Regions from separate parts of the Streptomyces sp. NPDC058751 genome, predicted to be linked through region 2. Evidence: riboswitches for the same ligand, from Rfam matches in the RefSeq annotation. Region 2 holds a riboswitch; each other region holds the start of a gene.
The links. A riboswitch is a leader RNA that binds a small molecule or an ion and turns the genes downstream of it on or off. The one in region 2 is predicted to bind thiamine pyrophosphate.
Positions count from the first base shown of each region.

Region 1 (7,159 bases), on a different contig from region 2:
CTCGGGCAGGGGCTGCGGCTCGTACACCGAGGTCGACTCGGCGGCCGTGGGCTCGGCCGGCTCCGGGGGCGTGAAGCGGTCGGACGGGGCGGGCGTGAAGACGTCGTCCTCGTCGGCGTACGGGTCCTCGCGGCGGTAGGCGGCCACCTCGACCTCTTCGAGGTCGGAGCCCTCCTCCGCCTGGTCCGTGTCCTCCGGCTCGCCCCGGCGGCGCTTGAGGAGGCTGCCGGGCCCGTCCTCGGCGGAGGGGCCCTTGATGGCCCAGCCCTGCGCGAAGCCCTGGCGGAACGACAGCGTCACATAGGTCTGGCCGACCGTGAAGGCGGCCGCGCCCAGACCGATGACCACGACCGAGTGCATCAGGACGCCGAGCACCACGCCGAGGAAGCCGACGAAGGCGAGCAGCCTGAAGCGCAGCCTCGCCTTGTACTGCAGCAGCACCTCACCGAGCAGCCACAGCGCGACGATGCCGAATGCCAGATAGAGGACCGTCAAGCCCATGTACGCCCCTCTCCCAGTGGCCGCTACGCAGTGTGTCGTACGCGGGTGCGGCCGGTCTAGGCCTGCTGCGGGTGGTGCAGGCCCAGATTCTCGTAGATTTCCAGTGTCGCTGTGGAGTTGTTGAGCGTGATGAAGTGCAGTCCGGGGACTCCCTCGGCCAGCAGCCTCGCACAGAACTCCGTAGCGAACTCGATCCCGATCGAGCGTACAGCCGCCGCATCGTCTTTGACTGTGAGGATCCGCTCTTTCAGGACGTCCGGGAACGAAGCGTTCGAGAGTTTGGGCAGCCGTTCCAACATCTTCACACTTGTCACGGGCATGACTTCAGGGATGACCGGTGTCTCGCAACCCGCCGCGTCCACACGGTCACGCAGACGGAGGTAGGACTCCGGCTGGAAGAACATCTGCGTGATCGCGTAGTCGGCGCCGGCGCGGCACTTGTCGACGAAGTGGGACACGTCGAGGTCCCACTCCGTGGACCGGGGGTGCATCTCCGGGAAGGCCGCGACCCCGACGCAGAAGTCGCCGGACTCCTTGATGAGGCGCACCAGTTCGGCCGCGTAGGTCAGCCCCTGGGGGTGGGGGACCCACTCGCCCATGGGGTCGCCGGGCGGGTCCCCGCGCACCGCGAGCATGTTGCGGATGCCCGCGTCCGCGTACTGCCCGATGATGTTGCGCAGCTCGGCGATCGAGTGGTCGACCGCGGTGAGGTGCGCGACCGGGGTGAGGGTCGTGTCGAGGACGATCTGCTCGGTCTCCTTGACCGTGCCGGCCCGCGTGGAACCGCCGGCCCCGTAGGTCACGGAGACGAAGTCGGGCGCCACGGCCTCGACCCGCCGCAGGGCGTTCCACAGGTTCCGCTCGCCCTTGGGGGTCTTCGGCGCCGAGAACTCGAAGGAAAAGGTCTGCTTGCCGGTGGCGAGCATGTCGCGCACGGTGCGCGCGCGGTCAGTCCTGGTGGAAGCGGATCCGAGGGCCATATCGGCAGGTTAGCCAGCGGGCGCCGCTCCCCCAACCGAACCGCTGGTTTTTGTCCGATCTGTCGATTTCTTGTCCACCCCTCGGACGGTTGCCCCTCCGCGACGCCCGGCGTACGGCCGCCGGGCCCTCACAACGCGCGCAGCCGCTTCGCGAATTCGGCCGCCGCCGCGCCCGGGTCGTCCGCCTCGGTGATCGCCCGTACGACGACGACGCGGCGGGCGCCCGCTTCGAGCACCTCGTCCAGCCGGCCGAGGTCGATGCCGCCGATCGCGAACCAGGGGCGGGCGGTGCCGAGGGCCGCCGTGGCGCGGACCAGGCCGAGTCCGGGTGCGTGGCGGCCGGGCTTGGTGGGGGTGGGCCAGCAGGGGCCGGTGCAGAAGTAGTCCACGCCCTCCTGGACGGCGGCGGCCGCGGCCTCGGCCTCGGAGTGCGTGGAACGGCCGACGAGCACGTCGTCGCCGAGGATCGCGCGGGCCGCGGGGACCGGCAGGTCTCCCTGGCCCAGGTGCAGGACGTCGGCGCGGGCGGCGTGGGCCACGTCCGCCCGGTCGTTGACCGCGAGGAGCTTGCCGTGCCGGGCGCAGGCGTCCGCGAAGACCTCCAGGTGCTCCAGCTCCTCCCCCGCCTCCATGCCCTTGTCGCGGAGCTGCACGATGTCGACGCCGCCCGCGAGGACCGCGTCGAGGAACCCGGGGAGGTCGCCCTGGCGTCTGCGGGCGTCCGTGCACAGGTAGACGCGGGCGTCGGCGAGGCGGTCCCGGGCGGTCGTGGCGGCGTTCTCGGGCATGCGTGGTCCCCCGTTGTCGGTGCGCGGGGAGCGCGGCGGCCGGGACGGTCCCGCCGCCGCTCTCCCCGTGCCGGACGGTCTCTGTCAGGTCAGACGGCGAGCGCCTGGGCGCGGCGCTTCACCTCCGTGCCGCGATTCTCGCTGAGAGCCTGCGCGGGGGTGCCGGGCAGGGTCGGGTCGGGGGTGAAGAGCCACTCCAGGGCCTCTTCGTCGGAGAAGCCGTCGTCCCTCAGGAGCGTCAGGGTGCCGGCCAGGCCCTTGACGACCTTCTGCTCGGCCACGTCGATGAAGTCGGCGGGGACGTGCAGCGCGCGGTTCTCACCACGGCGTACGGCGATCAGCTGGCCTTCCTTGACCAGCTGCCGGACGCGTGTCACCTCGACGCCGATCTGTTCGGCGATGTCGGGGAGGGTGAGCCAGGCGGGGACGAGAGCATCGATCTTTGCGTCAATCTCGGTCACGGGACAAGCGTGCCATCCCGCACCGACAGTCGGAAGCCGAGGGCGTCCGACCCGGGGTGACGGATCAGGCCGTGGCTCCCTTCAGCGGCCTCGCCGGGTCCGCGAGCAGTTCCGGGTCCATGGCGGCGCCCGCCTCGATCAGCCTGCGGCCCTGGGCGAGGTCCCGCGGGCGGCCCACCGCCAGGAGGGCGACGAGCCGCGCCCCGCGCAGCCAGCACACCGACCAGGAGGCGCCCGCGGGGTCGCCGCGCCACACCAGGGTGTCGGCCGGCGTGTGGTGGCCGACGTACTGCACGAAACGGCCGAACTGCTCGGACCAGAAGTACGGCACGGGGTCGTAGGCGGCGGGCGTCTGGCCGACGATGTTCAGGGCGACCGTGCGCGGGCCCTGGAGGGCGTTGTCCCAGTGGTGGACGAGGAGGCGCTCCCCGTAGCGTCCGGACGGGAAGGAGGCGCAGTCGCCGACCGCGTAGACGTCCGGCAGGGAGGTGCGCAGGTGGTCGTCGGCGACGATCTCGCGGTGGGCGCCGAGTTCGATGCCGGAGCCTGCGGTCCAGGCGGTGGCGGGCCGCGCGCCGATCCCGACCACGACGGCGCCCGCGGGCACCCGGGAGCCGTCGTCCAGGACCACCGCGCCGGGCTCGACGCGCTCCACGCGCGCGCCGGTGCGCAGCGAGGCCCCGCTGTCCGCGTACCAGGCGGCCATGGGGGCGGCCACCTCGGCGGGCAGCGCCCCGGCGAGCGGCCGGTCGGCGGCCTCGACGACCGTGACCGCGCAGCCCGCCTCGCGCGCCGCCGTGGCGAACTCGGCGCCGATCCAGCCCGCCCCGACCACCACGATGTCGTGCTGGCGGGCGAGGACGGGGCGCAGCCGGTCGGCGTCGTCCAGGGTGCGCAGCAGATGCACGCCGGGCACGCCCTCGGCGCCGGGGAGCCGGATCGGTTCGGCTCCGGTGGCGAGGACCAGGGCGTCGTACGGGACCGCTCCCGCGTCCGTGTCCAGTTCGTGGTCGCCGGGGCGCACCCCGAGCGCCTCGCTGCCCAGCCTGAGCTCGATGTCCAGGGCCTCGAAGTCGACGTCGAAGGCGGAACCCTCCGCCTTGCCGAGCAGGACGGCCTTGGACAGCGGCGGCCGGTCGTAGGGCTGGTGCGGCTCCGCGCCGATCAGCGTGACGGTGCCGGCGAAGCCCTGTTCGCGCAGGGCGACCGCGGTCTGCACCCCGGCCATGCCCGCGCCCACCACGACGACCCGCCGTACCGGGGACCTCTGCGACGGGGACTGTGACTGCGTCTGATCGCTCACCTGATCACCATAGACACGTGACGATCCGTCAGTCAGTGGACGTGCTCGGTGACCTCTTCCACACGACGGCTCCCGCGCGGTTCCTCCACCACGCTCGTCCCCGATCCCGGACGCGACTCCCACGTCCAGGTCTCCTCCAGCCGCACGCGGCCGTCGGGCAGTTCCACGACGAGGGACACGCAGTGGCCCGAGGCGGTGGTCCCGTCGCGCCCGAGCTGCACGTACCGGAAGTCGACGCGGTCGCCCTCCCGGGTGCCCACGAGGTGTCCGCGGACGACGTCGCCGCCCGCGTAGTCGGCCCAGACCACGCCGTCCTCCTCGTGGTACGCGAACCGGGTGCCGGTGCCCACCTGGCCCGGCGCCTGGTCGGCGACGGGGACGAGGACGAGGCCGTCGAGCGGTCGTGCCATGAGCGGAGACTCCCTTACCGAGACGGACGGGGGCGGGCTAGGGTGGCCAACGTAAAGCACTCGCGGGAGCCCGGGCGCACCGGGCTGAGAGGGAGGCTGGGCGGCCTCCGACCGTACGAACCTGATCCGGGTCATGCCGGCGAAGGGAGGGGCTGGACGCCCATGCCGTCTTCACGTTCTTCGGACGTCCTCGTCGTCGGGGGCGGGATCATCGGTCTGGTGACGGCCTGGCGGGCCGCGCAGCGCGGGTTCACCACCGCGCTCGTGGACCCCGAGCCGGGCGGCGGGGCCGCGCAGGTCGCGGCCGGGATGCTGGCCGCCGTCACCGAGCTGCACTTCGGCGAGGAGACCCTGCTGGGCCTCAACCTCGCCTCGGCGCGCCGCTATCCGGACTTCGCCGCCGAGCTCACCGAGGCCACCGGCCAGGACCTCGGTTACCGCCGCAGCGGCACGCTGGCCGTCGCGCTGGACGCCGACGACCGCGCCCATCTGCGGGAACTGCACGCGCTCCAGGTGCGTTCGGGGCTGGAGTCGGAGTGGCTGAGCGGCCGTGAGTGCCGCCGTCTGGAGCCGATGCTCGCGCCCGGCGTGCGCGGGGGTCTGCGGGTGGACGGCGACCACCAGATCGACCCGCGGTGCCTCGCCGCCGCGCTGGTCACCGCGTGCGAGCGGGCCGGGGTCGTGACGCACCGGACCTGGGCGGAGCGTCTGAGCGTCGTACGGGAGCGGGCCGCCGGGGTCGTCACCACGGACGGCACCGAGCTCGGAGCGGGCCGGGTGGTGCTCGCCGGGGGCAGCCTCAGCGGGCGCCTGGCGGGCGTCCCCGACGACGTCGTGCCGCCGGTGCGCCCGGTCAAGGGGCAGGTGCTGCGGCTGACCGTCCCGCGGCACCTCGCGCCCTTCCTGGAACGCACCGTGCGGGCGGTGGTGCGCGGCAGCCAGGTCTACCTGGTGCCGCGCGAGAACGGCGAGCTCGTGGTGGGCGCGACCAGCGAGGAGCTGGGCTGGGACACCACCGTGACGGCGGGCGGCGTGTACGAACTGCTGCGCGACGCCCACGAGCTGATCCCCGGGATCACCGAACTGCCGCTCACCGAGACCCGCGCGGGCCTGCGCCCCGCCTCGCCGGACAACGCCCCGCTGCTCGGCCCGAGCGCCCTCGACGGACTGCTGCTGGCCACCGGGCACCACCGCAACGGCGTGCTCCTGACGCCGGTGACCGGTGACGTGATGGCCCACGTGCTGACCACCGGCGGTCTCCCCGCCGAAGCCCGGCCCTTCACCCCCCTGCGCTTCGGCGCCACGGCCCTCATGGAGACGCCCGCGATGGAGACGCCCGTATGAACGTCGTCGTCAACGGGGAGCGGCGGCGGATCGCCGCGGGAACCGCTCTCGGCACGCTCGTCGCGACCCTCACCCCCTCGTCGTCGGGGGTGGCCGCCGCCCTGAACGAGACCGTCGTCCCGCGCGCCGAGTGGCCGTCCACCCCGCTCGCCGAGGGTGACCGCGTCGAAGTCCTCACCGCCGTCCAAGGAGGCTGACCCATGGCAGACGACCCCTTCGTCCTCGGCGGTACGGCCTACACGTCGCGGCTGATCATGGGGACGGGCGGCGCGCCCAGCCTCGACGTGCTGGAACGCTCCCTGGTGGCGTCCGGCACGGAGCTGACGACGGTCGCGATGCGGCGCGTGGACCCGTCCGTGCACGGCTCGGTCCTGTCGGTGCTCACGCGGCTGGGCATCCGCGTCCTGCCGAACACGGCCGGCTGCCACACCGCGGGCGAGGCCGTGCTGACGGCCCGTCTGGCGCGCGAGGCGCTGGGCACCGATCTGGTCAAGCTGGAGGTCATCGCCGACGAGCGCACGCTGCTGCCCGATCCGATCGAGCTGCTGGACGCGGCGGAGACGCTGGTCGACGACGGCTTCACCGTGCTGCCGTACACGAACGACGACCCGGTGCTGGCGCGGAAGCTGGAGGACACCGGCTGTGCGGCGATCATGCCGCTCGGCTCGCCGATCGGTTCCGGGCTCGGGATCCGCAACCCGCACAACTTCGAGCTGATCGTCGAGCACGCGCGCGTGCCGGTGATCCTGGACGCGGGAGCGGGCACGGCCTCGGACGCGGCGCTCGCGATGGAGCTGGGGTGCGCGGGGGTGATGCTGGCCTCGGCGGTGACGCGGGCCCAGGAGCCCGTCCTGATGGCGGAGGCCATGCGGCACGCGGTGGAGGCGGGGCGCCTGGCCCGGCGGGCGGGGCGCATCCCGCGGCGGCACTTCGCCACGGCGTCCTCCCCCGTGGAGGGCAGGGCCGCGCTGGACCCCGAACGCCCCGCGTTCTGACGGCCGGACGGCCCCGCGTCCCGGCGGGCGGTCCACCCCGCGTTCCGCCGTCTTCCGCCCCGTCCTGCGCACTCCGGGCCGCCCGGCGTCGGTTTCCGGCCGGTCCGGCGGGGTGGTTGTCGTGTTGTGGCCTTGCGGTGACAGACGGGGCATGATCAGACATTCGTGCGACGAACAGGACTTCGCACGTGCGGCGCGCGTCACAGCTCGGCTGCAGTCGGGCCCCCGTATCGGCCGAACGGGGCGCCGTGACGGTGGCGGCTCGTAGACTCACCTGCGTGGATACGACCCTTCAGGACCCGCTTGTCGGACACGTGCTCGACGGCCGTTATCGCGTCGAGGCACGGATCGCGGTCGGCGGGATGGCCACGGTCTAC
Region 1 is NZ_JBHYPZ010000029.1:81,993-89,151, reverse strand. It holds gene ACFW6B_RS25710 (hypothetical protein) at 1-501, opposite strand, end outside; gene metF (methylenetetrahydrofolate reductase [NAD(P)H]) at 558-1,481, opposite strand; gene thiE (thiamine phosphate synthase) at 1,610-2,269, opposite strand; gene ACFW6B_RS25695 (Rv2175c family DNA-binding protein) at 2,359-2,730, opposite strand; gene ACFW6B_RS25690 (NAD(P)/FAD-dependent oxidoreductase) at 2,795-4,033, opposite strand; gene ACFW6B_RS25685 (hypothetical protein) at 4,066-4,443, opposite strand; TPP riboswitch at 4,496-4,608, shown strand; gene thiO (glycine oxidase ThiO) at 4,606-5,787, shown strand; gene thiS (sulfur carrier protein ThiS) at 5,784-5,984, shown strand; gene ACFW6B_RS25670 (thiazole synthase) at 5,988-6,782, shown strand; gene pknB (Stk1 family PASTA domain-containing Ser/Thr kinase) at 7,061-7,159, shown strand, end outside.
Region 1: linked by a shared signal. The riboswitch ahead of thiO (glycine oxidase ThiO) and the one ahead of ACFW6B_RS04155 (thiamine ABC transporter substrate binding subunit) in region 2 are both predicted to bind thiamine pyrophosphate.

Region 2 (7,159 bases):
AGTTGCTTGGCCCCCTGGGGGAGCTGGAAGAGGTCTCTCACCCGGCAGGCCCGACCACCGAGTTGGATGACGTCGCCGCGCTGCACGGTGGCCGCGGTGACCTCGACATTGCCGACCAACGCACCGCCGGGAGCCCATGTGCTCATCGCTCCGCCTCCGGGGGAGGGGTTCGGTCGGCTGTTGGGTGGCACGGGCAGTCGCACGCTTCGTAGATCAGGGGAAGGTCGGTCGGGGTCGAGGCCAGGGAGGGATCCGTGCAGGCGGGGTGTGTGCCGATGCGGCAGGCGGTCGAGCGGTAGGGAGCGGCCGGGGCGTCCGCGATGCGGAGGTGTCGGCGAGACGGCCTTGAGGACATCGAGGGCATCAGTGGATCCCCGCGAGGGCCGGCCATGCATGGATCGGCAGATGGGGAGCCACGACCACCGGGCGCGTCCGGACGCGCTTCTCCCAGGCCAGCAAGTACGGGCGGACGAGTGCGACGTCATCGGTCGCGAGCGAGTGACGGTGGTCCTCGTCGGTGGAGGCCCGATTCAGGATGACCGTCATCGCGTCAGCGGACGCCGAGAAAGCGGAAGCGGTCGACGGGTGGACGGCCGTTAAGCCGCGGCGGTGCCTGCCCTTGGACGAGTGCGACGAGTGCCGCGCTCTGGTGAGGGCGACGGCTCGGCGGATACGGTTGAGCACGCTGTTCAGCTCCTATCGCTGATAGCTCGGTCCCCCGACATCGCCCGTCGTGGGGACCGTTCTGCGTACGACCGCCCAGAGGGTGCGGCCGTTCAAGCTGGGGGCGAGGAGTCCGAACCGATCGGCCTCGGCCACCACGTCCAGGACCTCCCGCCATGACTCCGCGGAGAGCCCGTCCGGCACCTCCGCTTCGACCGACGTGTGACGGTGGTGTTCCTCCACTCGCGTGGGAAGCCCGAGGGCGGACAGCCGTGCGGCGATGGCCGCCGCGCTAACTTCCGAAGCGGGCACAGGGCAGCCTCCGTCACCGGCGATCACTTTCAGTGAAGCTAGTTAACTAGATTAGGGCTAGTGGACTAGATTTTCCATATGCCTGAGCAGCCGCCCTACCTCCGCATCGCCGACGAACTCCGGCGCCGGATCGCGGAGCACGTATGGGAGCCGGGTGACCGTCTGCCCTCTCGCGCCCAGATCGGCCAGGAGTGCGGCGTGGGCGAGAACGTGGTGCGCCGGGCGCAGGAGTTGCTGATCTCCCAGGGGTTGCTGGAGGGGCGCGCCGGGTCGGGTACGTACGTCGCCGAACCCCGGCAGCGGGTGCGAGTGGTGCGGTCGGCGGCGCGGGAGCGGCGCGACGGGTCGCCGTTCCGGGCCGACATGCGGGACATCGGCAGGGCGGGGGACTGGGAGAGCCGGACCGACGCCAAGGTGCCGGCGCCCGCCGACATCGCTGCGCGGCTCGGAATCGGCGAGGGTGAGCTGTGTGTCCGGACGACGTATGAGTTCCTGGCCGACGGCAGGCCGGTGCAGCTGTCGACGAGCTGGGAGCCGTACGACCTCACCGCAGGCTCTCTTGTCATCCTCCCCGAGGGAGGCCCGCATGCCGGAGCCGGTGTCGTGAACCGCATGGCCGCGATCGGGGTCACCGTCAGCCACGCCGTGGAGCAGCCGGAACCGCGGACGGCGACCGCCGAGGAGGCGTCGCTGCTCGGCATCCAGAAGGCCGCGCTGGTCACGCACATCCGGCGGACGTACTACAGCGACGACGGACGGCCCGTCGAGACGGCGGACATCGTGGTTCCCGTTGCTCACTGCGAGATCGTCTACGAGATTCCGATCAGTCGTTGATCGTCAGTGAATCGGGGGCGGTCGTGGGTGTTGATGCCCCGCGTCCGTCCCTGACTCTTCCCTGCCCTCGTTCGTGGCTGGTCAGGGGTCCCGTCCAAGATCATTCCTGGGCCGTCCCTGGGCCGTGCGAGGTCGACAGAAGCTGACAGAGACCGCTCAGGGGTGACCGCCCCAACCCCGCTCTGGCCTGGGGACCCGCAGATGATCTGCCACACTGAAGGTGTTATGCCTGCACCCGGAGAACTCACCTTTGTCGCGCCGCGCGGAGCCAAGAAGCCGCCGCGGCACCTCGCCGATCTCACGCCCGCCGAGCGCAAGGAGGCGGTCGCCGCGATCGGTGAGAAGCCGTTCCGCGCCAAGCAGCTCTCGCAGCACTACTTCGCCCGGTACGCGCACGACCCCGCCGAGTGGACGGACATCCCGGCCGCCTCGCGCGGCAAGCTCCAGGAGGCGCTGCTTCCCGAGCTGATGACGGTCGTACGGCACCTGTCGACCGACCAGGACACCACCCGCAAGACCCTGTGGCGGCTCTTCGACGGCACGCTCGTCGAGTCCGTGCTGATGCGCTACCCGGACCGGGTGACCATGTGCATCAGCTCGCAGGCGGGCTGCGGGATGAACTGCCCGTTCTGCGCCACCGGACAGGCCGGCCTCGACCGGAACCTGTCGACCGGCGAGATCGTGCACCAGATCGTCGACGGCATGCGGGCGCTGCGTGACGGCGAGATCCCCGGTGGTCCGGCGCGGCTCAGCAACATCGTCTTCATGGGGATGGGCGAGCCGCTCGCCAACTACAAGCGGGTGGTCGGAGCGATCCGGGCCCTGACCGACCCCGAGCCGGACGGCCTCGGCCTCTCCCAGCGCGGGATCACGGTGTCGACGGTCGGGCTGGTCCCCGCCATCAACCGGTTCGCGGACGAGGGCTTCAAGTGCCGGCTCGCGATCTCCCTGCACGCCCCGGACGACGAGCTGCGCGACACCCTCGTCCCCGTGAACACGCGGTGGAAGGTGCGCGAGGTGCTGGACGCCGGCTGGGGGTACGCGGACAGGTCCGGGCGGCGTCTGTCCATCGAGTACGCGCTGATCCGCGACATCAACGACCAGGCGTGGCGTGGTGACCGGCTCGGGCGGATGCTCAAGGGCAAGCCCGTGCACGTCAACCTCATCCCGCTGAACCCGACCCCGGGCTCGAAGTGGACCGCGTCGCGGCCCGAGGACGAGAAGGCGTTCGTCGAGGCGATCGCGGCCCACGGCGTCACGGTCACCGTCCGGGACACCCGGGGCCAGGAGATCGACGGAGCGTGTGGTCAGCTCGCCGCGACCGAGCGGTAGTCTGAAGCGAGCCGGTCCGTCCCGTCACCGCCGCAGTCCGGCGTTGTCACGGGCCGGCACTCACCGTCCGACATCTTCATATTCCGACAGGGGAGCGCCACAGCGCTGAGAGTGCGGGACAGACCGCAGACCCTCTGAACCTTGCCCAGGTCATTCTGGGTAGGAAGTTCGGTCGCCACTCAAGCTGTTGCGCCCTGCCCGGGAACCGTCAGAGGTCCCGGGCAGGGCCGCGTCTCTTCCTGGTCACCCAGGAGGAATCAGTGATCACCACCACCAGCAGGGGCAGACGACTCGCGGTCACGGCCGTCGGGCTCGGTCTCGTCGCGCTGCCCGCGCTGTCCGCGTGCGGCTCGTCCGACACCGCCGGCTCCGGCGACCCGAAGACGGTCACGCTCGTCAGCCACGACTCGTGGCTCGTGTCGAAGAACGTGCTCGCGGACTTCGAGAAGCGGTCCGGCTACAAGGTCCGCGTCCTCAAGGACGGCGACGCCGGGCAGGCCGTGAACAAGGCCGTCCTGACCAAGGACAACCCCCAGGGCGACGTCTTCTTCGGCGTCGACAACACCCTGCTCTCCCGCGCGCTCGACAACGGTCTCTTCCAGCCGTACGAGGCCAAGGGCGCCGACCAGGTCCTGCCGGAGTACCGGGCCGACCAGGACAAGCACCGGGTCACGCCCGTCGACACGGGCGACATCTGCGTCAACTACGACAAGGCCTGGTTCAGCAAGCACAAGATCGCGCCGCCGAAGTCCTTCGACGACCTGGTCAAGCCCGCCTACAAGAACCTCCTCGTCACCGAGAACGCCGCCACCTCCTCGCCCGGCCTCGGCTTCCTGCTCGGGTCCGCCGCGCACTACGGCGACGAGAACTGGCAGGGCTACTGGAAGAAGCTCAAGGCCAACGGGGTCAAGGTCGTCGACGGCTGGGAGCAGGCGTACAACGAGGAGTTCTCGGGGTCCGCGGGCGGCAAGAAGGCCAAGGCCGACAGGCCGCTCGTCGTCTCGTACGCCTCCTCGCCGCCCGCCGAGGTCATCTACGGCGACCCGAAGCCGACGACGGCCCCGACCGGCGTCGCGGACGGCACCTGCTTCCGGCAGGTGGAGTACGCGGGTCTGCTCAGCAACGCCGGGAACGCCAAGGGCGGCAAGGCCTTCCTGGACTTCCTGCTCACCGAGGAGTTCCAGGAGGACATGCCGCTCAACATGTTCGTCTACCCGGTGCGCGAGGGCGCGCGGGTGCCGGCCGAGTTCACGCAGTACGGTCCGCAGGCCGAGGATCCCGAGACCCTGGCGCCCGCGAAGATCGCCGCCGACCGTGATCAGTGGGTCAAGTCGTGGACCTCGCTCGTACTGAAGTAGCCGAAGGGCCGGTGAAGGCCGGCGGGCCGGAGAGGACCGGCGGACCCGGCGGGCGCGAGCGCGCCGGCCGGGCTCCGCACCGGCCCCGCGGGCGGAACGCGGCGCGGTTCGCCCTGATGGCGCTGCCCGTCGCGTTCTTCGCGGTGTTCTTCGCCTGGCCCGTCGCCGCGATCGTCTCGCGCGGGCTCCACGGGGACGGCGGCTGGCAGCTCGGCCGGATCTGGGAGGTCGCGACCAGGTCCGACATCCGGCACGTGCTGTGGTTCACCACCTGGCAGGCGCTCGCCTCGACGGCGCTCACGCTGCTGGTCGCGCTCCCCGGCGCGTACGTCTTCGCCCGCTTCGACTTCCGGGGCAAACAGATCCTGCGGGCCGTGATGACGGTGCCCTTCGTGCTGCCGACCGTGGTCGTCGGCACGGCGTTCCTCGCGCTGGTCGGCCGGGGCGGGCTGCTCGACGAGCTGTGGGGCCTGCGCCTGGACACCACCGTGTGGGCGATCCTGCTCGCGCACGTCTTCTTCAACTACGCCGTCGTCGTACGGACCGTCGGCGGTCTCTGGTCGCAGCTCGACCCGCGCCAGGAGGAGGCCGCGCGCATGCTCGGGGCCTCGCGCCCCGCGGCCTGGCGCAGGGTGACGCTGCCCGCGCTCGGGCCCGCCGTGGCCGCCGCCGCCCTCATGGTCTTCCTCTTCACCTTCACCTCGTTCGGCGCGGTGCAGATCCTCGGCGGCCCCACCTTCTCGACCCTGGAGGTCGAGATCTACCGGCAGACCTCCGAGATCTTCGACCTCACGACGGCGGCGGTGCTCACGATCGTCCAGTTCACGGCCGTCGGCGCGATCCTCGCCGTGCACGCGGCGACCGTACGCCGACGGGAGACCACCCTGCGTCTGGTGGCCCCGGAAACCACCGCGCGCCGACCGCGCGGCGCCGGACAGTGGTCGCTCCTCGCCGGTGTGCTGGTGAGCATCGCGGTCCTGCTCGTGCTGCCGCTCGCGGTCCTCGTCCAGCGGTCCCTCGACGCCCCGGGACTCGGCTACTACCGGGCCCTGGCCGACGGCGACAGCGGTGTCTTCCTCGTCGCCCCGATCGAGGCCGTCGGCAACTCCCTGGAGTACGCGCTCGCCGCCACCGCCATCGCCGTGCTGATCGGCGGCCTGGCCGCCGCCGCCCTCACCCGGCGGGCCGGCCGGCTGATGCGCGGCTTCGACGCGCTGCTGATGCTGCCGCTCGGCGTCTCCGCGGTGACCGTGGGCTTCGGGTTCCTGATCGCCCTGGACGAGCCGCCGCTCGACCTGCGCGCGAGCTGGATCCTGGTGCCGCTGGCGCAGGCGCTGGTCGGCGTCCCCTTCGTCGTACGGACCATGCTGCCCGTGCTACGCGCGGTGGACGGGCGGCTGCGGGAGGCCGCGGCCGTCCTCGGGGCCTCCCCGTGGCGGGTGTGGCGCGAGGTCGACCTGCCGATGGTGCGGCGGGCCCTGCTGATCGCGGCAGGCTTCGCCTTCGCCGTCTCCCTCGGGGAGTTCGGGGCGACCGTCTTCATCGCCCGGCCCGACAACCCGACGCTGCCGGTCGCCGTGGCCCGGCTGCTCGGACGCGCGGGGGAGCTCAACTACGGCCAGGCGATGGCCCTTTCGACCATCCTGATGGTGGTGTGCGCGGTGTCGCTGCTGCTGTTGGAGCGGGTGCGGACCGACCGGACCGGAGAGTTCTAGATGCTGCTGAGCCTTGAGGGCGCGACCGTACGCTTCGGCGGGCGGGCCGTGCTCGACGCCGTCGACCTCGACGTCGCCGAACACGAGATCGTCTGCGTGCTCGGACCGAGCGGCAGCGGAAAGTCCACCCTGCTGCGGACGGTGGCCGGACTCCAGCCGCTGGACGCGGGCCGGGTCGTGCTGGACGGACGGGACCAGGCGAGCGTTCCCGCGCACAAGCGGGGCGTCGGCCTGATGTTCCAGGACCACCAGCTGTTCCCGCAGCGGGACGTCGGCGGCAACGTGGCCTTCGGGCTGCGGATGCACGGCACGTCGAAGAGCGGACAGGCCGCACGGGTGGGGGAGTTGCTCGACCTCGTCGGTCTGCCCGGAGCCCGTGACCGCGCCGTCGCCTCGCTCTCCGGCGGTGAGCAGCAGCGCGTGGCGCTGGCCCGGGCCCTGGCGCCCAGCCCCCGGCTGCTGATGCTCGACGAACCGCTCGGCCAGCTCGACCGCTCGCTGCGCGAACGGCTCGTCGTCGAACTCCGCGAGCTCTTCGGCGCCTTGGGCACGACCGTGCTCGCCGTCACGCACGACCAGGGGGAGGCCTTCGCGCTCGCCGACCGGGTCGTGGTGATGCGCGAGGGGCGGATCGCCCAGTCCGGTACGCCGCTGGAGGTCTGGCAGCGTCCCGCGGACGCCTTCGTGGCCCGCTTCCTCGGCTTCGACAACGTGGTCGGGGCGACGGTGGGCGCGAGCGCCGCCGACACCCCCTGGGGCAGGGTCCCGGTGCCCGACGGCGCCGCCCGGGGACCCGGAACGCTCCTCGTGCGGCCCGCCGGCGTACGGCTCGTGGCCGCGGCGGACGGGCTGCGCTGCACGGTCGCCGCACGCACCTTCCGGGGCACGCACGTGGCCGTACGGCTTCAGCCGGAGGGGGCGCCGGGGCTGGAGGCGGCGTGCGCG
Region 2 is NZ_JBHYPZ010000003.1:98,065-105,223, reverse strand. It holds gene ACFW6B_RS04180 (hypothetical protein) at 1-146, opposite strand, end outside; gene ACFW6B_RS04175 (hypothetical protein) at 364-546, opposite strand; gene ACFW6B_RS04170 (hypothetical protein) at 697-975, opposite strand; gene ACFW6B_RS04165 (GntR family transcriptional regulator) at 1,054-1,809, shown strand; gene rlmN (23S rRNA (adenine(2503)-C(2))-methyltransferase RlmN) at 2,035-3,141, shown strand; TPP riboswitch at 3,220-3,325, shown strand; gene ACFW6B_RS04155 (thiamine ABC transporter substrate binding subunit) at 3,402-4,499, shown strand; gene ACFW6B_RS04150 (ABC transporter permease) at 4,475-6,214, shown strand; gene ACFW6B_RS04145 (ABC transporter ATP-binding protein) at 6,215-7,159, shown strand, end outside.

Region 3 (7,159 bases), on a different contig from region 2:
CGGCTCACCGAACCCGGAGGTGAAGCGGGCGTTCTTGGCTTTGGCGAAGTCCTTCAGGGCCTGCTGCTGCACATCCGCGTTGCCCGAGGCCAGCCATGCGTTGTCGCGCCGGGCCTCGGTGAGCTGACGGCACTGCTCGGCAAAACCGGGAGCCGCCCTGCGGCCCCGGTACCAGTGCGCGTGCTGCTCGACGGCCAGGTTCCAGACGTACCGGGCGTGCGCGCAGTGGCCGAGCATGACGCCCGCCTGCTCGCCCGTCGGGTACATCCGAAACCGTGCCATGACCGCGAACCTAGCCAACGCGTTCCCCGGCCGCCCACACCATCGACCGACATCACCCGTGCGAGTGACCACCCCGGCCACCAACCCAACCGACCACCAGCCAGCTGGCCACCGTCAAGCGACCACCTCGACTCCGAGTTGCCGCACCCGCTCGAGGCCGGCCTCGCCGCCGTCTCTACCAAGACGCCGAACCGCCCTGGCGGCGATTCGGCTTCACCTGCCCGCTCCGCGGGAGCGGGCATTCACCCCGGCCCTGAAGGACCGGGCGCCCTACCCGAAAGCAAGGTGGGTACGGCGAGGAGGCGGCGGACGCGGCCGTGCGGGGAATCAGTAGGTCAGCGCGTCCTCGGCGGTGCCGAAGAAGCTGGTGACCTGGCTGTCGTTGACCGTGATGGGGCCACCGGCGACCGGAACGGTCGACGGGCTCTCGGAAGCGGTGAGCGCCACCTCCACCTTGTCGGCGCTCTTGCCGCCCGCGGTGTCGGCGCGCGCGAACAGGATCCCGGCGTACGCGCTCTCGCCGGGCTTCAGGATCCAGTCCTTGCCCTCGGGTCCCATGTGCTCGGCGGCGCCGTCGAGCCCCGGAATCGTGATCACCAGGTCGTTCGCCGGCAGCAGACAGGCGTCGCCGCCCTTGTTGCTCGCGGTCAGCAGGGCGTGGTTGACCGGCCTGGAGGCGACGGTGACCTTGTAGGTGAGGTCGGTCGTCTCGCACATGCCGACGCCTCCGTCCTGGTCGTCGTCGGAGCCGGACGTCGGTGCCGACGACGGGGTGCCGGGGGTGGCGGAGGACTTCCCGCTGCCACCGCCGTCACCCGGGGCGGCCGACGAGGGCACGTCGGTGGCTTCGCCCTTGTCCGCGCCCTTGTCCGTGGCGGAAGGGCTCGCGTGCTTGCCCGGGGCGGCCACGTCGCCCTCGGCGTCGCCGTTGCATGCGGTCAGGGCCAGGACGCCGATGGACAGGGCGGCGAGTGCGGCGGTGGTACGGCGTGAGCGAGCTGTGCGAGCCATGAGAGGTCCCCCGGGATTCGGAATGTCCCGGTGATCGTGCCTCATGGGAGCGGTACCGCACCCCGATCGCACCGAGCGGGAGCAGTCTTCGGACAGCTTCGTGACATTTCGACGGGGACACCTGTCGAAATCGTGGTGCGGGTCGGCGCGGTGGTCCCGGCCGGTTCGAGGACCCGAAGGGTGCGGTGGGCCGCCAGGTCCGCCTTCAGCGGGCGAAGCAGCCGAACTCCTCGTCGTCCCGGTCCTCGTACGACCCTCGTGATTCCTCGTCGCCGTCGCTGAAGACGACGCGCCCGGCAGTGAGCTGGCGCGGCCTGAACACGAGGAAGCCCGAGACGAGATCGTCCGAGGTCATGTTGGCGCGCAGCGCGTACGTGGACGCGGGGTCCAAATCGACGGTCAGCGGGAGCCGTGTCGTGAAACCCCGCGGGGCGCTTCCGAGGCGTACGCGGTGGAGCGGGACCCCGTCGGAAGCCTCGATGTGCCACAGCAGTTCGCCCGGATCGTCGGCGGTGCCGTCGCGGTCCCACCGGTACAGGCCGACCTCGGTGATGCCGTCGTACTTCGCGCCAGGACACTCGCGCCAGCCGATCACCGGACCGGAACTCCCGCTCTCGACGAACAGCGGAGTGAACTCCGCGCCGCAAGCACTCAGCAGGAGCGCGAGAACGACGACTCCGGCTGAACGCGCCCGCTTCATCCCGCGGAGTGTACGAGAGCAGGGGACCGCGTGGACAGAAAGTCGCCTCCGTCGGCTTCCGGGGCGGTGTCGTGCGGTCGCTATGATCGGTTCATGACGTCGGATGAGGCCGGTGCCGCGTAGGGCCCCGGGTGGGATTCGGGCCGGGGGGACCGGTCGTCGGGGCGGCGCGGTGAGCACCCTGCTGATCAGCACGTGTCCGGGACCGCCGGTGTGCGCCGACGTGCACACCTACCTCTTCGTCGACGGGCTCGACCTCGTGACGCGCAGCGACAGCAGCGCGCTCGGCCTGCACCCCCGGCGGCTCCTCCGCCCGGGCGGACCGCTCTACCCGACGGACGCGCCCCGTGAGGTGCGGGTGGCGGACCGCGGCCCGCCCGGGCCCGCCCGGGACGGGCTCACCGTCACCGTGCAGCTCCAGGGCGAGACGGTCGTCTGGTCAGGTCTGTCGTACCCGGACCTCGACCACGGGGTCGTCGAGGAGGTCCGCTTCCACCTGACTCAGTACCTCGGCGAGATCGAGCGGGCCTACGGAGCCTGGCGCGAGGGGGCGGCCCGGTAGGCGCGGCGCCGTCGTTCGACGCCCGGGGGGAAGTCCCTGGACACCGTCGGGCTACGGATACACGTACGTGTTCAGCGTGTTCACCGCGGACGCGGGGTCGCCCAGGTCGTAGCGGTCGACGGCGAGGTAGTTGGGCTTCTTGCGGGCGGCCGGCTGGCAGAAGCGGCGGGCCCGGTCGGCGAGTTTGGTGTTGTCCGTGCCGGCGGTCCCGGAGATGGCGGCGTCGCGGAAGTGGTTCATGACGAAGAGGGGACGGAAACCCGGCTCGGTGCGCGTGAGCGGCACGTTCGTGTCCGCGCCGTACCAGCGGCTGTAGCAGGACCAGTCGGAGGAGCCGATGCCCGAGCCCATGGACCAGTAGTTCTCGACGGTCCACTCGCGCTGGTACATGACGCCGAAGCTGTCCCGGGTCAGTCCGGCGGCCTCGTCGGACGAGCGGCCGTGGTCGGTGAAGATGAGCAGGCGGTGTCCGGCGGCGGTCAGGTCGGCGAGCCTCGGCCAGCCGTTCTCGCGCACGCCGGTCCGGTCGGGACGGTAGAGGACGTCGGACAGGCCGTTCACGCGGGCGAGTTCGGCGCGCAGGACGGCCGGGTCGACGTAGTCCTCCAGGAACACGGTGACGAACTGGTCGGGGTGCTGCTTGAGGAAGTCGGTCATGCGCTGGAGGTCGACCCAGAGCGCGACCGGCTTGCTGACGAGGGTGCAGCTGTTGTGGCAGAGGATCGCGCCGTCGGGCGTCTGGTGCAGGTCCAGCATGAACCCTCGTACACCGTCGGCGAGTTGCTGGTTGATGCCGCGGTTCTGATTCGGGAAGAAGTTGACGAAGGGCGGGGCGAAGCCGCCGTCCACGCCGTTCGCGTAGGCGTTGTGGGTGGTGAGGAACGTGACCTGGTCCAGGGTGCGTTGGCCCTGGGACGGCATCGGCCGGGTCGCGGGCTCGACCGGGATGAGGAACCAGGAGGCGAGGGCGCCGGGTGAGCCGATCGCCACCTGGGCCGGGTAGTTGGAGCCCGCGGATTTGTCGGTGAGGGTCAAGTACCTGTTCGTTCCAGGGGCTTTGAGCGCGTACTGTTCGGAACCGCCAGGCGTCGCCTCCCAGGCGGCATCGGCACTCGTACAGGCCACGGTCCGGGCCTGGTCGCCCGAGCGGCCCAGGCAACTGCCCGCGGAGTCGGCGCTTTCGAGCACGAAGGAGGAGCCGCTTCGGCGCAGGGTCCACCGCTGGTGGTCCTCGTCGCCCTTGGGGTTGTGCTGGACGATCGCGCCCGCGCTGTCGGCGGCGTTCAGTCCTGTGACGGCGCTCTGGACGTAATAGGCGCCGGGGGCCGGGAGTTCGGCCGCGCCGGCGGCCGGGGCGGGGACGGCGACAACGGATCCCAGTACGGCGGTGGCGGCGAGCAGGGAGCGTCGGCTCGGTCTCATGGCACGTGTTCCCTTCCTGTGGGGAGCATGAGCATGCCATGCATGGACACGTCGGCGGGCGGCGGCGGTACGGATCGCGTCAGTGACCGCGGCCCCGGGGCCGAGGAGCCGCCGTGCGCCCGCCGGGTGGGTCAGACGCCGCCGTACCGCGTGCCGGGGTGCTCGATCCGCGTGACGAACGCGGCGAGGTCGGCGACGACGCGTTCGGGCTGTTCCCAGTGGACCGAGTGGCCGGTCGCCGGATAGGCGAGGAAGTCGGCTCCGTGGACGGCGTCCAGGATGGTCCGCTGGTCGTCGCGGGGCAGGAACTCGTCCTGTTCACCCCAGATGACGAGAGTGGGCACCAGGATGCCCGCGAGGGTCACGCGGAGATCGGTGTCGAGGAGACCGCGGGCGGTGTCCTTCCAGACGTGCGCGGGAAGTTTCAGGTTCTCCTCCACCATGGTCTCGATGAAGCCCCGGGCGATCGGGCGGTTCACCGTGTCGGCCAGGAAGCCCTCGACGAACGCGCGGGGCACGGGGTCGGCCAGTTCCTCCATGGCCCTCACCATCCGGGTCACCGCCGGTTTGTCCGCGAGGGTGCCGGGGACGCCGAGCAGGACCAGACCCGCGATGCGGTCGGGGTGGCTCCCGGCGACGATCCGGGCCGCCACGCCCCCGCTGGACGCCCCGACCAGGACGGCCCGCGGGATGTCGACCGCGTCCAGGAAGGCCACCAGGTCGGCGGCGAAGTCGTCGGGGGCGTAGCCCTCGGCCGGCCGGCCCGCGTCGCCGTGTCCGCGCTGCGTGGGCGCGTATCCGTGCAGGGACGCCGGAAGGCGCCTCAGGAGGGGTTCGAAGGACCACCAGGAGTCGGCCAGACCGTGCACGAAGACGACGGGCGTACCGCTGGGGTAGCCCGCTTCGGCGTACGGGAGGGCGAGACCTTCCCGCACCTGCGCGGTCTTCAGGGAGATCACGGTCACGGCACCCTGCCTCCTTCCGCCCGGCCACCGGGGTCCGGGAACCCGGGAACAGAGAGCGGGCGGCGATCGCTTCCGACAGTACCGAGGGGCGGCACGCGCCGCGCTGCGAACCGGCCCGCCCGCGCCGTTCGAATGAACCGGAGTGCGCGCGGGCGCGCGCCGGTCCGGATGAGCGGGCCCGGGGTGGCGCGGGCGGAGAACCCCGGGTTCGGGACCCCGGGCGGTTCCCGAACGGTCCGGCGCGCGTTCCGGGTCGGGTTTCACGCCGTACGCCGGAGCGCCCCCGGGCCGTCCGGAGCGCGTCCCGGAGGCGGGGGCCGCGCCGCGCACCGGAGCTGAGCTCGGGTTCTGTCGGCGGGACCCCCTCCCGCTCCGTCCTCGGGAGCGGTTAGTGTGTCCGTCGTACCGGACACGGGGTGCCCCGCCGAGGGCTGAGATCACACCCGTCGAACCTGAACCAGTTCGTACTGGCGGAGGGATGTCTTCCATGCCGTTGACGCATGTTCCCGGCGGGCTGCCCGCCGACAGCCGGCCTGCCGTCTTCGACGGACGGATGCCCGCCGCACCCGGCGACCTCCGCGTCGAGGGGCACGGCATCGAGCCGGTCCCCGAGAGCAACCGGTACGGCGGTGCCGGACGCCTGTTCACCGTGTGGTTCGCCCCGAACCTGACGATGACGGGCGTGTTCACCGGCACGATCGGGATCACGCTCGGCCTGGACTTCACCACCGCGCTGGCCGCCGTCGTCCTCGGGACCGTGCTCGGCGCCCTGCCCACCGCCTACCTCAGCACCTGGGGCGGCCTCACCGGCACCGGTCAACTCCCGCTCGCGCGGCTCGCGTTCGGCCGGGCGGTGCTGCTTCCCGGGGTGCTCCAGTGGCTGTCCTCCATCGCCTGGGACGCGTTGATCGGCCTGTTCGGCGGAGACGCGCTGGCGCGGCTGTGCGGCTGGCCGTTCTGGCTCGGCGTCCTGGTCGTGATGGCCGCCCAGGGGGCGCTCGGCGTCCTCGGCTACGAAGCCGTCCACCGTCTCCAGATCGTCATGACGTTCGTGCTCACCGTGGCGTTCGCGGTGATCGCCTGGCGGATGCTCGACGGGGTCCACCCCGTCACCGACGGGTCCGCCGCCGGCGCCGACCGCGCGGGCGCGTTCGTCCTCACCAGCACCATCGCGCTGAGCCTCTCGCTGTCCTGGGCCCCGTACGCCGGTGACTTCAGCCGCTACCTGCCGCGTACGACCTCCCGCCCGCGGATGTTCTGGTGCACCCTGCTCGGGCTCGTCACGTCCTTCGTCGCCGTCCAGGTCCTCGGACTGTGGGGCGCGGCGGTGCTGACCGACCAGACGGCGGCGGGCGTGGACTCGCTGCTGGGCGGCGGTGCCGCGGGCGCGTTCGGGCTGCTGGCCGTGGCGCTCGCCTCGGTGTGCAGCAACGCGATGAACGACTACAGCGGTTCGCTGGCCCTGCAGACCCTGGGCGTGCGGACACCGCGTCCGGTGGCGGCCGCCCTGGCCGCCGTGCTCGGTTTCCCGCTGGTGCTGTGGATGCACGCCGCCGACACCACGGCGCGCTTCCAGAACGTGCTGCTGTTCGTGGGCTGCTGGATCCCCGGGTTCGTCGCGATCGTCGTGGTCGACTGGATCGCCCGGGGGCGGGAGCGCGGGGACGCGCCGCTCGACGTCGCCGCCGAGCTGTCCCGTCCGCGCCCCGGATGGCCGTCGCTGGTCGCCTTCGTCGCCGCCTTCGGCGCGGCCGTGCCGTTCATGGACACGAGCCTGTACGTCGGTCCGGTGGCCGACGCGCTGCACGGCGCCGACCTCTCGTACTACGTGGCGTTCCTGGTGGCCCTCGCCCTCTACGCCCCGCTGCGGCTGCGCCGCCGCGCCTGAGGGCCACCCGTCGCTCCGCCGTCCCCGGGCCTTCGTGCCCGGGACGTACCCGAGAGGAACACCCCATGACCGTCCCGCCCCGCGTCCTGACGATCGCCGGATCCGATTCCGGCGGAGGCGCAGGAATCCAGGCCGACCTGAAGACCATGCTCGCGCTGGGCGCCCACGGGATGAGCGTGCTCACCGCCGTGACCGCGCAGAACTCCGTGGGCGTGCAGGGTGCCTGGGAGCTGTCCGAGGAGGCGGTGCGGGCCCAGTACCGCAGCGTGGTCGACGACATCGGCGTCCAGGCCGTGAAGACGGGGATGCTCTCGTCGCCCGGACTGGTC
Region 3 is NZ_JBHYPZ010000016.1:145,518-152,676, reverse strand. It holds gene ACFW6B_RS17320 (RNA-guided endonuclease InsQ/TnpB family protein) at 1-282, opposite strand, end outside; gene ACFW6B_RS17315 (DUF4232 domain-containing protein) at 610-1,293, opposite strand; gene ACFW6B_RS17310 (hypothetical protein) at 1,499-1,993, opposite strand; gene ACFW6B_RS17305 (hypothetical protein) at 2,166-2,555, shown strand; gene ACFW6B_RS17300 (phospholipase) at 2,607-3,977, opposite strand; gene ACFW6B_RS17295 (alpha/beta fold hydrolase) at 4,109-4,942, opposite strand; TPP riboswitch at 5,345-5,438, shown strand; gene ACFW6B_RS17290 (purine-cytosine permease family protein) at 5,430-6,830, shown strand; gene thiD (bifunctional hydroxymethylpyrimidine kinase/phosphomethylpyrimidine kinase) at 6,896-7,159, shown strand, end outside.
Region 3: linked by a shared signal. The riboswitch ahead of ACFW6B_RS17290 (purine-cytosine permease family protein) and the one ahead of ACFW6B_RS04155 (thiamine ABC transporter substrate binding subunit) in region 2 are both predicted to bind thiamine pyrophosphate.